Regions from separate parts of the Cellulomonas sp. A375-1 genome, predicted to be linked through region 1. Evidence: predicted binding sites of a transcription regulator. Region 1 holds the regulator's gene; the other holds the start of a gene.

Region 1 (6,879 bases):
ACGACACCCGTTCGCCGTCCCAGAAGGTCCTCGCATGATCCCCGTGAGCATCACCCTCGACCCTGCGTTCCGTGTGGGCCCCGTACGACGTCGCACGTTCGGCTCGTTCGTCGAGCACCTCGGCCGCTGCGTCTACACCGGTATCCACGACCCGGCGCACCCGACGGCCGACGCCGACGGCTTCCGCAAGGACGTCATCGAGCTCACGCGCGAGCTCGGGGTGAGCACCGTGCGCTACCCGGGTGGCAACTTCGTCTCGGGCTACCGCTGGGAGGACGGCGTCGGTCCGGTCGAGCAGCGGCCGCGTCGGCTGGACCTCGCATGGCACTCGACCGACCCGAACACCGTCGGCGTCGACGAGTTCATGCGCTGGACCAAGGCGGCCGAGGTCGAGCCGATGATGGCGGTCAACCTCGGCACGCGCGGCGTGCAGGAGGCGCTCGACCTGCTCGAGTACTGCAACGTCAAGGGCGGGACGCGGCTGTCGGACCAGCGCCGCGCGAACGGCTCGCCCGAGCCGCACGACATCCGGATGTGGTGCCTGGGCAACGAGATGGACGGCCCCTGGCAGATCGGGCACAAGACCGCCCACGAGTACGGGCGCCTGGCCGCCGAGACCGCCCGCGCGATGCGGATGGTCCAGCCGGACCTCGAGCTCGTCGCGTGCGGCTCGTCGGGCGTGGGGATCCCGACGTTCGGCGAGTGGGAGCGGGTCGTGCTGTCCGAGGCGTACGAGCACGTCGACCTGATCTCGGCGCACGCGTACTACTGGGAGGAGGACGGCGACCTCGGGTCGTTCCTGGCCTCCGCGGTCGACATGGACCACTTCATCGACTCGGTCTCGGCGACCGCCGACGCCGTGCGGGCGCACAAGAAGCTGTCCAAGCGCATCCACATCTCGTTCGACGAGTGGAACGTCTGGTACCAGCACCGCGCCGAGTCCCAGCCGCCGGTGGGCGATGACTGGCCGGTCGCCCCCGTGCTGCTCGAGGACACGTACAACGTCGCGGACGCGGTCGTCGTCGGGAACCTGCTCATCAGCCTGCTGCGGCACACCGACCGCGTGCACGCCGCGTCGCTCGCGCAGCTCGTCAACGTGATCGCGCCGATCATGACCGAGCCCGGTGGCCGGTCCTGGAAGCAGACGATCTTCCACCCGTTCGCCCAGGCGTCGCGGTTCGCGCGCGGCGACGTGTTGCGCGTCGCGCTCGACGTCGCGACGTACGAGACCGCCAAGTTCGGCGACGCCGCGCTCGCGGACGCGGTCGCGACCTACGACGCCGAGACGGGCGACGTCGCCCTCTTCGCGGTGAACCGGTCGACGACCCAGCCCGCGCTGCTCGACGTGGACCTGCGCTCGATCCCGGGCCTGCGGCTCGTCGACGCGAGCACGCTGGCCAACCCGGACCACACCTGGCAGGCGACCGCGGCCGACGACACGTCTGTCGCGCCGCGCGCCAACGCGACTGCTCAGGTCGCGGACGGGCGCCTGCGCGTCGAGGTGCCGCCGGTGTCGTGGAACGTGGTGCGCCTGCGCACGGGGGAGTGACAGCCCGCGGCCGTCACAGGACGCGGGTCACAGGACGCGCTCGAGGACGTAGTCGTCCTCGATGCGCGACCCGACCCGGAAGTGCTTGGTGCCCACGCGCCGGAAGCCGTGCCGGTGGTAGAAGCGCTGCGCGCGCTCGTTGAGCTGGTTCACGCCCAGCCAGCAGCCGACGGCCCGGCGGTCGCGCGCGTCGTCGAGGGACGCGCCCATGAGCAGGTCCGCGACCCCGGCGCCGTGCCGCTGCGGGCGCACGTAGCACTTCGAGAGCTCGACGGTGGGCCACAGCGACAGCGCCGACCGCACGTCGGTGTCCGCGGGCATGCCCGAGACGAGCATCGCGTACCCCTCGAGCTGCTCGCTCTCGTCGTCCTGCGCGACCAGGACCGTCCGCCGGCCGTCGGTGAGGTAGCCCTCGAACGAGGACTGCGACAGCACGGTCTCGACGAACACGCGCTGGTCCTCGGGGGTCGAGCCGGGCGGGCACGCCAGGGGGAACGTCAGGGCGGCGAGCTCCGCCAGGGCGGCGGCGTCGTCGCGTCGAGCGGGGCGGACGAGAACGGTCACGACGAACCACACTAGGCGCCCTCGTGCCGCAGATCGGGCCCTGACCAGGGCGCTGGCACCCAGGTGCGGCGACGAGTTCGGCGTCTGCGGTGCGGCGATCAGCGGTCGGTGCGCGCGGTGAGGGCGCGGCGCGCCGCCCGGGCGGTCACGGCGAGCGCCCAGGCCGTGCCGGCGTAGGTCGCCGCACGCGCGCCGCGCCGCACGCGGTGCCGCGCGGGCCGGAAGTCGCGCATGGGCCAGCCGAGCTCGGTTGCGCGGCGGCGCAGCCGGCGGTCCGGGTTGATCGCGCACGGGTGCCCCACGGTGCTCAGGAGCGGCACGTCGTTGGTCGAGTCGCCGTACGCGAACGACTGCGCGAGGTCTAGGCCCGCGCGGTCGGCGAGCTCGCGCACGGCGCGCGCCTTGGCCTCGCCGTGCAGCAGGTCCCCGACCAGGCGTCCGGTGTAGAAGCCGTCGACCTCGTCCGCGACGGTGCACAACGCGCCCGTCGCGCCCAGCCGCCGCGCGAGCAGCTCGGCGATCTCCCGCGGCGAGGCGGTCACGAACCAGACCGGGACGCCCGCCGCGCGGTGCGCGTCGAGCAGGGCCCGCGTGCCGGGGTAGATGCGCAGGTGCAGCACCTCGTCGTACACGTCCTCGGCGATCGCCGTGACCTCGGCGACCGAGTGGCCGCGCATGATCGTCAGCGCCTCACCGCGGAGGCGGTCGATCTGGCGGCGGTTCTCTCCGAGCATCCGGTACCGCAGCTGGTGACCGGCGAACCGCACGAGGTCCCACGGCCGGAAGAACCCGCGCCGGTACAGGCCCACGGCCAGGTGGAACGCGCTCGCGCCGCGCACGATCGTGTTGTCGACGTCGAAGAACGCGGCCGGCCGGGGCGTGCTCGCGGCGTCGGCGACGGGGTCGTCGGCGCTGGACGCACCACGCGGCTCGGACACCCGGTCACTGTAACGAGCGCGCGGGCCCACAACGATCCGGGGCCGGGCCGGTGCGTACGGGCAGGCGGGTGCCGCTCGTCGCCCCACGCGGGGCCCCGGCGGGTCTAGTGTCGGCACGTGCACGACGAGCCGACGACCGCCCCCCGTGTGGTGCTCTTCTCTCGCGACGGCTGCCACCTGTGCGCCGACGCACGCGCGCTCGTCGCGGCGGAGGCGGCGCTCGCGGGCACGACGTGGCGCGAGGTCGACGTGGACCGCGACACCGAGCCCGGCCGCGACCTCGGCGAGCTGAGCGAGCTGGTCCCCGTGGTCGAGGTGGACGGCGTCCGGCAGGGCTACTGGCGGATCGAGTCGGCGCGGCTGCGGCGCGCGCTGGCCGCGCGCTGAGCCCGGTCCGGAGCGCGTGACCCGATGAGCACGGCCCAGGTCCCCGGCGCCACCGTGGCGCGCCTGCCCGGGTACCTGCACGCGCTCGAGGCCGTGCGCGGGACGGGGGTCGTGACCTCGGAGGAGCTCGCGCGCGCCGCGGGCGTCAGCCCGGCCCAGCTGCGCAAGGACCTGTCGTTCCTGGGCTCGTACGGCCGACGAGGCGTGGGGTACGACGTCGCGCACCTCGAGCGGCAGATCGGTGCGGTGCTCGGCGTGCAGACGCGGCGCACGGTCGTGATCGTCGGGATCGGGTACTTGGGTCACGCGCTCGCGAGCTACGGCGGGTTCGCCGAGCGGGGGTTCGACGTCGCGGCGCTCGTCGACGCGGACCCGCAGGTCGTCGGGACGCGCGTGGCCGGGCTCGTGGTCGAGCCGGTCGACGCGCTCGCACAGGTCGTGGCGCGCACGGGCGCGACGGTCGGGGTGATCGCCGTGCCGGCGCCGTACGCGCAGGACGTGTGCGACGGGCTCGTCGGGGCGGGTGTGACGGGCTTGCTGACGTTCGCCCCGCGCGCCCTGCGCGTGCCGGACGGCGTGACGGTGCGCGCGGTCGACGTCGCGAGCGAGCTGCAGATCCTCGCGTTCCACGACGCGCGCCGGCACGAGGGCGTCTGACCACGACGAAGGGCGGGCCCGCGCGCGTGTGCGACGGACCCGCCCTGCGGCGGTGCGGACTCGCTCAGAGGCGAGCCGACGCGAGGCTCAGGCCTGCTTGATGGCCGAGACGTCGAGCGTGATGGTGACCTTGTCCGAGACGAGGACGCCGCCGGCCTCGAGGGCCGCGTTCCAGGTGAGGTCGAAGTCCTTGCGCGAGATCGTCACGGACGCCTCGAACCCGGCGCGCGTGTTGCCGAACGGGTCGACCGCCGAGCCGTTGAACTCGGTGGCGAGCTCGACGGGGCGCGTGACGCCGTGGATCGTGAGGTCACCGGCGATGACGTAGTCGCCGCCCTCGGCGCGGATCGCGGTCGAGGCGAACGTCCACTGGCCGAACTTCTCCACGTCGAAGAAGTCGCCGCTCTTGAGGTGGCCGTCGCGGTTCGCGTCGCCGGTCGAGACCGTCGACGGGTCGAGCGTCGCCGTGACGGCGGTCGAGGCGAGGTCCTCGCCGACCGTGATCGCGCCGTCGGTGACCGCGACGGTGCCGCGGACCTTGGAGATGCCGGCGTGGCGGACCGTGAAGGCCGCCTCGGTGTGCGACGGGTCGATGGCCCAGGTGCCGGTGGTGAGGCCGGTGGGGAGGGTGCTGGTGGCGGTGCTCATGGGGTGCTCCTCGTCGTGGGGGTCGCGTCGCTCGTGGTGCTCGGGGCTGCGGCTCTCGGGTCGATCGTTGAAGTCTCAACAACCTGTTAGTTCAAAGTTGTACTACAGTGGTGGGTGGAGCGCAAGCCGACGTGTCGCGCGTCACAGCCCCGCTCACGACGCTCGACCGGCCCATCCCCCGCGCCGTCGACCCCCCGCGCGGCCTGCGCTCGACCGAGAGAGGTGACCCGTGACCGCCCCGACCACCGTCGAGCGCGCGCCCGACGCTCCCGACGCGCCCCCGCAGGCTCCCGTGCGCTGGCTCAGCGCCGACGAGCAGCTGTCCTGGCGTGCGTTCCGCACGGCGACCGCGATGCTCTCCGACGTGCTCGCGCACGAGCTCGAGAAGGACTCCGGACTGTCCGTCCACGAGTACGAGGTCCTGGTCCGGCTCTCGGAGGCGCCCGGCAGGACCATGCGGATGTCCGAGATCGCGACGGGCCTCGCGCACTCGCGCAGCCGGCTCACCCACACCGTCCGGCGCATGGAGGAGCAGGGCCTCGTCGAGCGGCAGCAGTGCCCCTCCGACGCGCGAGGCGTCGACTGCACCATGACCGAGCTGGGCTGGCGCCGGCTCGTCGACGCCGCGCCCGGCCATGTGCGGTCCGTGCGCGCGCACCTCGTCGACGTCCTGACGCCCGCGCAGTTCGCCGCGCTCGGCGAGGCGATGGAGGCCGTGCGCGTCCACCTCACCGGTGGTGCGTGTCACCCCGCGTGAGCCGGGACGGGGCCCCGAGCACACGGGTGCGTGAGGGACACTGACTGCCATGGTCGCGACCACCGTCCACCTGATGCGTCATGGCGAGGTGCACAACCCCGAGGGTGTGCTCTACGGCCGTCTGCCCGGCTACCGCCTGTCCGAACGCGGCCGCGCGATGGCGCGCATCGTCGCGGTGCACCTGTCGGGCCGTGAGTACGACGGCGCGTGGCTCAGCGAGCTCGGGCAGGACGACGAGGCCGCCGACACCGTCGCGCAGAGCGCGGGGAGCGGGCTGAGCGCGGGTCCGCGCCGCGACGTGGTCGCCGTGATCGCCTCGCCGCTCGAGCGCGCGCAGGAGACCGCGACGCCGATCGCCGCCGCGTTCGGCGTCGAGATCGGCACGGACGCGCGCCTGATCGAGGCCGCCAACCACTTCCAGGGCATGACGTTCGGCGTCGGCGACGGCTCGCTGCGCCACCCGCAGCACTGGCCCTACCTGCGCAACCCGTTCCGCCCGTCGTGGGGCGAGCCGTACCGCGAGCAAGCCGACCGCATGCTCGCGGCGGTCGACGACGCGCGCGCCGCTGCGCGCGGTCACGAGGTCGTGCTCGTCTCCCACCAGCTACCCGTGTGGATCACGCGGCTCGCGCTCGAGAACCGCCGCCTGTGGCACGACCCGCGCAAGCGGCAGTGCTCGCTGGCCTCGCTGACGAGCCTGCGCTACGAGGACGACGAGCTCGTCTCGATCACCTACACCGAACCCGCCGCGGCGCTGCTGCCGGGCGCCGCGACCGTGGCCGGGGCGTGACGTGAGCGCGTCGGAGGGCCGTCGTCCGCGCGCCCGCACCGGAGCGGCCCGTGCTGGAGCGACCCGTGCCGGAGCGACCCGTGCCGGAGCGACCCGTGCCGGAGCGACCCGTGCTGGAGCGACCCGTGCCGTGCGCCGGGTTCCGGTCCTGGCCGCCGTGCTGGCCACCGTGATGGCCACCGGGCTGGTCGGCGTGCTCGCGGGCTGCGGCTCGGCCGACGAGTCGGCGTCGAACGACGTCGTCGGGCAGAACTACCAGTCGGGCGACGGCTCGACGAAGACCTGGGCCGCGGGCGACCGCGAAGGGCCTGTGGCGCTCTCCGGCACCGACTACGAGGGCCAGGCGCAGGACGTCGCGGCGTGGCAGGGTGACGTCGTCGTCCTCAACACCTGGTACGCGGCCTGCCCGCCGTGCCGCGCGGAGGCACCCGACCTCGTCGCGCTCGCGAACGACTACGCCGCCCGTGGCGTGCACGTGCTCGGGCTGAACTCGCGCGACGAGGCCGGTGCGGCCGAGGCGTTCCAGCGCACGTTCGAGATCCCGTACCCGAGCATCGACGACCGCAGCGGCGCCGCCGTGGCGGCGCTG
Region 2 (6,879 bases), on a different contig from region 1:
GCGGCGGTGGGGTGCAGGGCAGCGGCGAGCGCGAGCGACGACGGGTGCGCGTGCGCCTCGCCACCGAGCACGCCCGTGACGTCGGACGCGAGGTGCAGCACGTTCGGCAGGTGCAGCACGAACGGCACGTCGGGCACGTTGGTCGACGAGCAGAACGGCTCGAGCGCGTGGGCCACGGAGCGGACCGCGTACTCGTGCTCCTCGAGGTCCTTGGACGAGTGCGCGAGGATCGCCGCGCGGGCGAGGTCCGCGGCGTCGTCGCCCGTGCGGCGGATCGTCCCGGCGAGCACGCGCGAGGTCACGAGGCCCTTCTCGGAGCGGACGAGCAGCTCGGGCGTCGCGCCCAGCATGCCGTCGACGCTGAACGTCCAGCACGAGGGGTAGCCGTGCGCGAGGCGCTGCAGCGCCCACCGCGCGTCCAGCGGGTGCTCGGTGCGCGCCTCGACGTCGCGCGCGAGGACGACCTTGTCGACCTGGCCGTCGCGCACCGCCGCGATCCCGGCGGCGACGACGTCGCGCCAGCCGTCCGCGGTGACCGCGCCGTCGGTGTACGTCACGGCGCCGGGGGAGGCCGGGGGCACGCGCACGCCGGCGAGCTCGTCGAGGTCCGGCACGGGTCCGAGCGCGGCGCCCACGGTCATGGTCGTGAGCCACGCGCGCCCGCCTCGTCGGCCCACCACGACCCGCGGCACGACGACGACGCCGCCGGCCGCCGAGCGCTCGTCGAACGCGAACGACCCGAACGCGACCGGCCCGGTACCCGGCACCTGGACCTCGTCGCGCACGACCGCGTGCGCGAGCAGCTCGTGCCACGCGCGCTCGGCGTCGGCGAACCGACCGGGGCCGCCGACCTCGAACCGCAGCACCTCGCCCCAGCCGACCAGCCCGTCGCCGCGGCGCACCCACGCGAGCGGGGCGGCACCGTCGGCCGTCTCGGCGCCCGGGGCGGGCAGCAGGTCCAGCAGGTCCGTCGGGTCGGCCTCGGGGAGCGTCCCGTCCGTCGCGTCGGACGACGGAGCGCCCGCGAGGTCGAGCGCGACGGTCCGCACGACGAGGGGGTGGGGGAGTCGCTCCGCAGGGGCGGAGGTCAGCGTGCTCATCACCGACCAGGGTAGGCCCGCGTGCGCGATGGTCCGCGCCACGCGCCGGGCCCTGCGGCCGGGGACGTCGTGCCGAGCGCGTCCGGGCTGGCACGATGGGCCCATGGCGCGAGCGAACCTGGACAAGCAGCCCGACGAGGTCGCAGCGATGTTCGACTCCGTCGCGCAGCGCTACGACCGGACGAACGACGTGCTCTCGATGGGCCAGGACCGGCAGTGGCGCAGGGCCACGCTCGCGGCGCTGGGCGCGCAGCGGGGCGAGACCGTGCTCGACCTCGCAGCCGGGACGGGCACCTCGTCGGAGCCGCTCGCCGACGCGGGCGTGCTCGTCGTCCCGTGCGACCTGTCCGAGGGGATGCTGTCGGTCGGCAAGCGGCGCCGGCCCGACCTGCCGTTCGTCGCGGGCGACGCGCTGCACCTGCCGTTCGCCGACGAGTCGTTCGACGCGGTCACGATCTCGTTCGGGCTGCGCAACGTGCCGGACGTCCCGGCCGCGCTCGCGGAGATGCTGCGCGTGACCAAGCCGGGCGGGCGGCTCGTGGTCTGCGAGTTCTCGACGCCGACGTTCGCGCCGTTCCGCGCGGTCTACACCGGCTACCTCACGCAGGCGCTGCCGAAGGTCGCGCGCGCGGTGGCGAAGGACTCGGACTCGGCGGCCTACGCCTACCTGGCCGAGTCCATCAAGGACTGGCCGGACCAGCGCGCGCTGGGCGTGACCATCAAGCGCGCGGGGTGGACGAGCGTGGCGTTCCGGAACCTGTCCGGCGGCATCGTCGCTCTGCACCGGGGGACGCGACCGGCCTGAGGCGGTGCCTGCGGCACGCCTCGACGGTGTCCGATTCCCGCTGTTCATCGAGCGTACGCGGGCTCGTCGGACGAGGTGAGGTAAGCCTTCGCAGACACCCTCCGGAGGCCCCTATAGACTCGCCCGAGCGCAAGTGAACAACGTCACAAGTGGAGTGTTCAGTGGTGGTCGCAACCGATGACGCAGACGTCATCGTCGTGGGCGCGGGTCCTGCCGGGGCCGCGACCGCGTACCACTGCGCCCGCGCGGGACTCGACGTGCTGCTCCTCGAGAAGGCGTCGTTCCCGCGGGACAAGGTCTGTGGCGACGGTCTGACCCCGCGTGCGGTCGCCGAGCTCGTGCGGATGGCCGTGCCGATCCGTGAGCAGGACGGCTGGATCCGCAACCAGGGCTTGCGCGTGCTCGGCGGTGGGCACCGCCTCGAGCTGCCGTGGCCGGAGATCTCGTCGTACCCGTCCTACGGCCTCGCGCGCTCGCGCATGAGCCTCGACCACCTGCTCGCCGACCACGCACGAGCCGCTGGCGCCAAGCTGCACGAGCTCACGAACGTCACGGGCGCGGTGCGCGACGAGCGCACGGGTCGCGTCGTCGGCGTCACCGCCCGGCCCGTGGACCACGACGGCAAGAGGGCCGGCGACGAGGTCACGTACCGCGCCCGCGTGGTCGTCGCGGCCGACGGCGTCAGTGCGCGCCTCGCGACGGGCGTCGGCCGCACCAAGCGCGACGACCGCCCGATGGGCGTGGCGGTCCGCACGTACTTCCGCACCCCGCGGCACGACGACGCATGGATGGAGTCCCACCTCGAGCTGTGGGACGGCGAGCCGGGCCGGTCGAACCTCATGCCCGGGTACGGCTGGATCTTCGCGCTCGGGGACGGCACCGCGAACGTCGGCCTCGGCTCGGTGAGCTCGACGGCCGCGGCGACCAAGGTCGACTACAAGGCGCTGTTCGCCGCGTGGATGCGCAACGCGCCCGCCGAGTGGGAGTTCACGCCCGAGAACCAGGTGGGCCCGGTGCGCGGTGCGGCACTGCCGATGGGCTTCAACCGCGGCCCGCTGTACGCCGACGGCCTGCTGCTCGCGGGCGACGCGGCCGGCATGGTCAGCCCGTTCAATGGCGAGGGCATCGCCTACGGCCTGCAGGCCGGGCGCGTGGCCGCCGACGCGATCGCGCAGGGCCTGGCGCGCGGGACCGCAGCCGGCCGCGAGCGTGCGCTCGCCACCTACCAGGGCCGCATGAAGGACGACCTGGGCGGGTACTACACGCTCGGCCGCGTCTTCGTGAAGCTCATCGAGCACCCCGAGATCATGCGGCTGTGCACGCGCCACGGACTGCCCCGGCCGCTGCTCATGAAGTTCGTGCTCAAGCTCCTGTCCGACTGCTACGAACCGCACGGCGGTGACATCGTGGACCGCACGATCGCCGGCCTGGCCCGGATCGCCCCCGCCGCATGACCACGCTGCCCTCAGCGCCGAGGAAGGACGCCTGATGAACAACCCGTACGTGCCGCTGCTGTGGCTCATGGGCATCGCCGCCGTCCTCGCGCTCGGCGGCGTCGGCGCGAGCGCGATCATCGGGCCCAAGCGCTACAACCGCGCGAAGCTCGAGGCGTACGAGTGCGGGATCCAGCCGACGCCGCACGCGATCGGTGGCGGGCGCTTCCCGATCAAGTACTACCTGGTCGCGATGACGTTCATCGTCTTCGACATCGAGGTCGTCTTCCTCTACCCGTGGGCGGTGAGCTTCGTGGAGCTCGCGCTGTTCGGGCTCGTCGCGATGCTCGTGTTCCTGGTGCTCATCACGGTGCCGTTCGTCTACGAGTGGCGTCGCGGGGGCTTCGAGTGGGACTGAGGTCACGAACGGTCGGTCCCGGGTGTCCGACCATCAAGGCAGCCACGGCAACGAGCACGTCCCGCACGACGACGAGGAGGTCCTGACATGGGGATCGAGGAAGCACCCTCGGGTTTCCTGCTGACGACGATCGAGGACCTCGTCGGCTACTTCCGCAAGGGCTCGCTGTGGCCCGTGACGTTCGGTCTCGCGTGCTGTGCGATCGAGATGATGTCCGCGGGCGCGCCGCGGTACGACCTGTCGCGGTTCGGCATGGAGGTCTTCCGTGCGTCGCCGCGCCAGGCGGACCTCATGATCGTCGCCGGCCGCGTGAGCCAGAAGATGGCCCCGGTCGTGCGTCAGGTCTACGACCAGATGTCCGAGCCGAAGTGGGTCCTGTCGATGGGTGTGTGCGCCTCGTCGGGCGGCATGTTCAACAACTACGCGATCGTGCAGGGCGTCGACCACATCGTGCCCGTGGACATCTACCTGCCGGGCTGCCCGCCGCGGCCGGAGATGCTCATCAACGCGATCCTCACGCTGCACGACCAGATCCAGAACGAGCCGCTGGGCGTGAACCGCAAGGACGCCGCCGCGGCGGCCGAGGCGGCGGCGCTGGCGGCCACGCCCACCTCGCACATGACGGGTCTGCTGCGATGAGCGACGACGCGAAGAAGGACGCCGCCGAGGCGACGAAGCCCGGCGAGGGCACCCTCGGCGCGCAGGCGACCAGCGAGGCCGCGCTCGAGGCGGGCTCGCAGAACGTCCCCGCGGCGGGGCCGCGCACGCCGCTCGACCTGGTCGACGTCCGGCGTGGCATGTTCGGCGCGCAGGGCTCGGGCGACACGAGCGGCTACGGCGGCCTGGTCACCACGGTGGTCCTGCCCGGCCCGAGCGAGCGTCCGTACGGCGGCTGGTTCGACGAGGTCGTCGACATCCTCACCGAGCTGCTCGACGCATCCGGCACGGGGTTCGCGAACGCGGTCGAGTCCGTGGTCGTGGACCGCGGCGAGCTGACGCTGAACGTCGCGGCCGCGCACGTGGTCGAGGTCGCGCAGCACCTGCGCGACGACCAGGACCTGCGGTTCGAGCTCGGCCTCGGCGTGTCCGGGGCGCACTACCCGCACGACGAGGGTCGCGAGCTGCACGCCGTGTACCACCTGACGTCGGTGACCCACTCGCGCACGCTGCGGCTCGAGGTCGCGGTGCCCGAGGGCGACCCGCACATCCCGTCGACCACGAGCGTCTACCCGGGCCACGACTGGCACGAGCGCGAGACGTTCGACTTCTTCGGGATCATCTTCGACGGGCACCCCGGCCTCGCCCGGATCGAGATGCCCGACGACTGGCCCGGTCACCCGCAGCGCAAGGACTACCCGTTGGGTGGCATCCCGGTCGAGTACAAGGGCGCCACCATCCCGCCCGCGGACCAGCGGAGGTCCTACACCTGATGAGCACCACACCCCACGCCACGGGCCACATCGTCGACGACCAGACGACGGGCATCCCGTCGTTCGAGGCGTCCGGCGGCGACTGGTCCGAGATCGCCGAGGAGGCTGCTCGCCTCGGCGAGGAGCGCATCGTCGTCAACATGGGTCCGCAGCACCCGTCGACCCACGGCGTGCTGCGCCTCATGCTCGAGATCGACGGCGAGACCGTCACCGAGGCGCGCGCCGGAATCGGATACCTGCACACAGGTATCGAGAAGAACATGGAGTTCCGCACCTGGACCCAGGGCGTGACCTTCTGCACGCGCATGGACTACGTGGCGCCCCTGTTCCAGGAGGCCGCGTACTGCCTCGCGGTCGAGAAGCTGCTGGGCATCACCGACGACGTGCCCGAGCGCGCGAACGTCATCCGCGTCCTGATGATGGAGCTCAACCGCATCACGTCGCACCTGGTGTGCATCGCGACCGGCGGCAACGAGCTCGGCGCGACGACGATCATGACGGTCGGCTTCACGGCGCGCGAGGAGCTGCTCAAGATCTTCGAGCTGATCTCCGGCCTGCGCATGAACCACGCGTTCATCCGCCCCGGCGGCGTGGCCCAGGACGTGCCCGCGGGTGGCATCGAGGCCACGCGCGAGGCGCTCACGAGCGTCGAGCACTACCTGCGCCAGCTCGAGGACCTCATGCTGGCGAACCCGATCCTGCAGCTGCGGCTCAAGGGCGTCGGCTACCTCGGGCTGGCCGGCTCGATGGCGCTCGGCATCACCGGCCCGATGCTGCGCTCGGCCGGCCTGCCGTACGACGTGCGCAAGACCGCTCCGTACTGCGGCTACGAGACGTACGACTTCGACGTCCCCACGGCCGAGACGGCCGACTCGTGGGGCCGGCTCGAGGTGCGCCTCGAGGAGATCTACCAGTCGATCAAGATCGCGCGGCAGGCGCTCGACCGGCTCGAGAAGAACCCCGGACCGGTCATGGTCGAGGACAAGAAGATCGCCTGGCCCGCACAGCTCGCGATCGGGTCCGACGGCATGGGCAACTCGCTCGCGCACATCAAGGAGATCATGGGCACCTCGATGGAGGCCCTGATCCACCACTTCAAGCTCGTCACCGAGGGCTTCCGCGTCCCCGCGGGCCAGGTGTGGCAGACGGTCGAGCACCCGCGCGGCGAGCTCGGCGTGCACCTGGTCTCGGACGGCGGCACGCGCCCGTACCGCGCGCACTTCCGTGACCCCAGCTTCAACAACCTGCAGGCGACGTCGATCATGTGCGAGGGCGGGCAGGTGGCCGACGTCGTCGTCGCCGTCGCGTCGATCGACCCGGTGCTCGGAGGGGTGGACCGCTGATGTCCGTCGAGGAGCTCGTCCCGCGCGGCGAGGGTCAGGCGCACCGCACGTCGTACGACGACGCGACGCGTGCGCGGCTGGACGCGGACGCCGCGCAGATCGTCGCGCGCTACCCGCAGGAGCGCTCCGCGCTGCTGCCGCTGCTGCACCTGGTGCAGTCGGAGGACGGCTACGTGAGCCCGCGCGGCATCGCGTTCTGCGCCGCGACGCTCGGCATCACGACGGCCGAGGTCTCGGCGGTCGCGACGTTCTACACGCAGTACAAGCGGCACCCCAACGGCGAGTACACCGTCGGGGTCTGCACCAACACGCTGTGCGCCATCATGGGCGGCGACGCGATCTACGAGCAC

The links. Region 1 encodes Rex, which represses fermentation and respiration genes when NADH is low (regulators of the CRP and FNR family bind a similar motif). Its sites were predicted from a motif close to CTTGTGAANNNNTTCACAAG; they were not measured.
Region 2: CWIS_RS03730 (geranylgeranyl reductase family protein) is a predicted target of Rex. The motif match lies at 2,036-2,055, and genes of this name have one in related genera.

Annotation. Positions count from the first base shown of each region.
Region 1 is NZ_LFKW01000095.1:58,395-65,273, forward strand. It holds gene CWIS_RS10185 (alpha-N-arabinofuranosidase) at 35-1,549, shown strand; gene CWIS_RS10190 (GNAT family N-acetyltransferase) at 1,577-2,113, opposite strand; gene CWIS_RS10195 (HAD family phosphatase) at 2,212-3,051, opposite strand; gene CWIS_RS10200 (glutaredoxin family protein) at 3,169-3,438, shown strand; gene CWIS_RS10205 (redox-sensing transcriptional repressor Rex) at 3,463-4,095, shown strand; gene CWIS_RS10210 (YceI family protein) at 4,183-4,743, opposite strand; gene CWIS_RS10215 (MarR family winged helix-turn-helix transcriptional regulator) at 4,973-5,500, shown strand; gene CWIS_RS10220 (histidine phosphatase family protein) at 5,550-6,290, shown strand; gene CWIS_RS10225 (TlpA disulfide reductase family protein) at 6,463-6,879, shown strand, end outside.
Region 2 is NZ_LFKW01000033.1:21,505-28,383, reverse strand. It holds gene CWIS_RS03740 (isochorismate synthase MenF) at 1-1,100, opposite strand, end outside; gene CWIS_RS03735 (demethylmenaquinone methyltransferase) at 1,204-1,905, shown strand; gene CWIS_RS03730 (geranylgeranyl reductase family protein) at 2,067-3,359, shown strand; gene CWIS_RS03725 (NADH-quinone oxidoreductase subunit A) at 3,394-3,756, shown strand; gene CWIS_RS03720 (NADH-quinone oxidoreductase subunit B family protein) at 3,844-4,395, shown strand; gene CWIS_RS03715 (NADH-quinone oxidoreductase subunit C) at 4,392-5,186, shown strand; gene CWIS_RS03710 (NADH-quinone oxidoreductase subunit D) at 5,186-6,529, shown strand; gene nuoE (NADH-quinone oxidoreductase subunit NuoE) at 6,529-6,879, shown strand, end outside.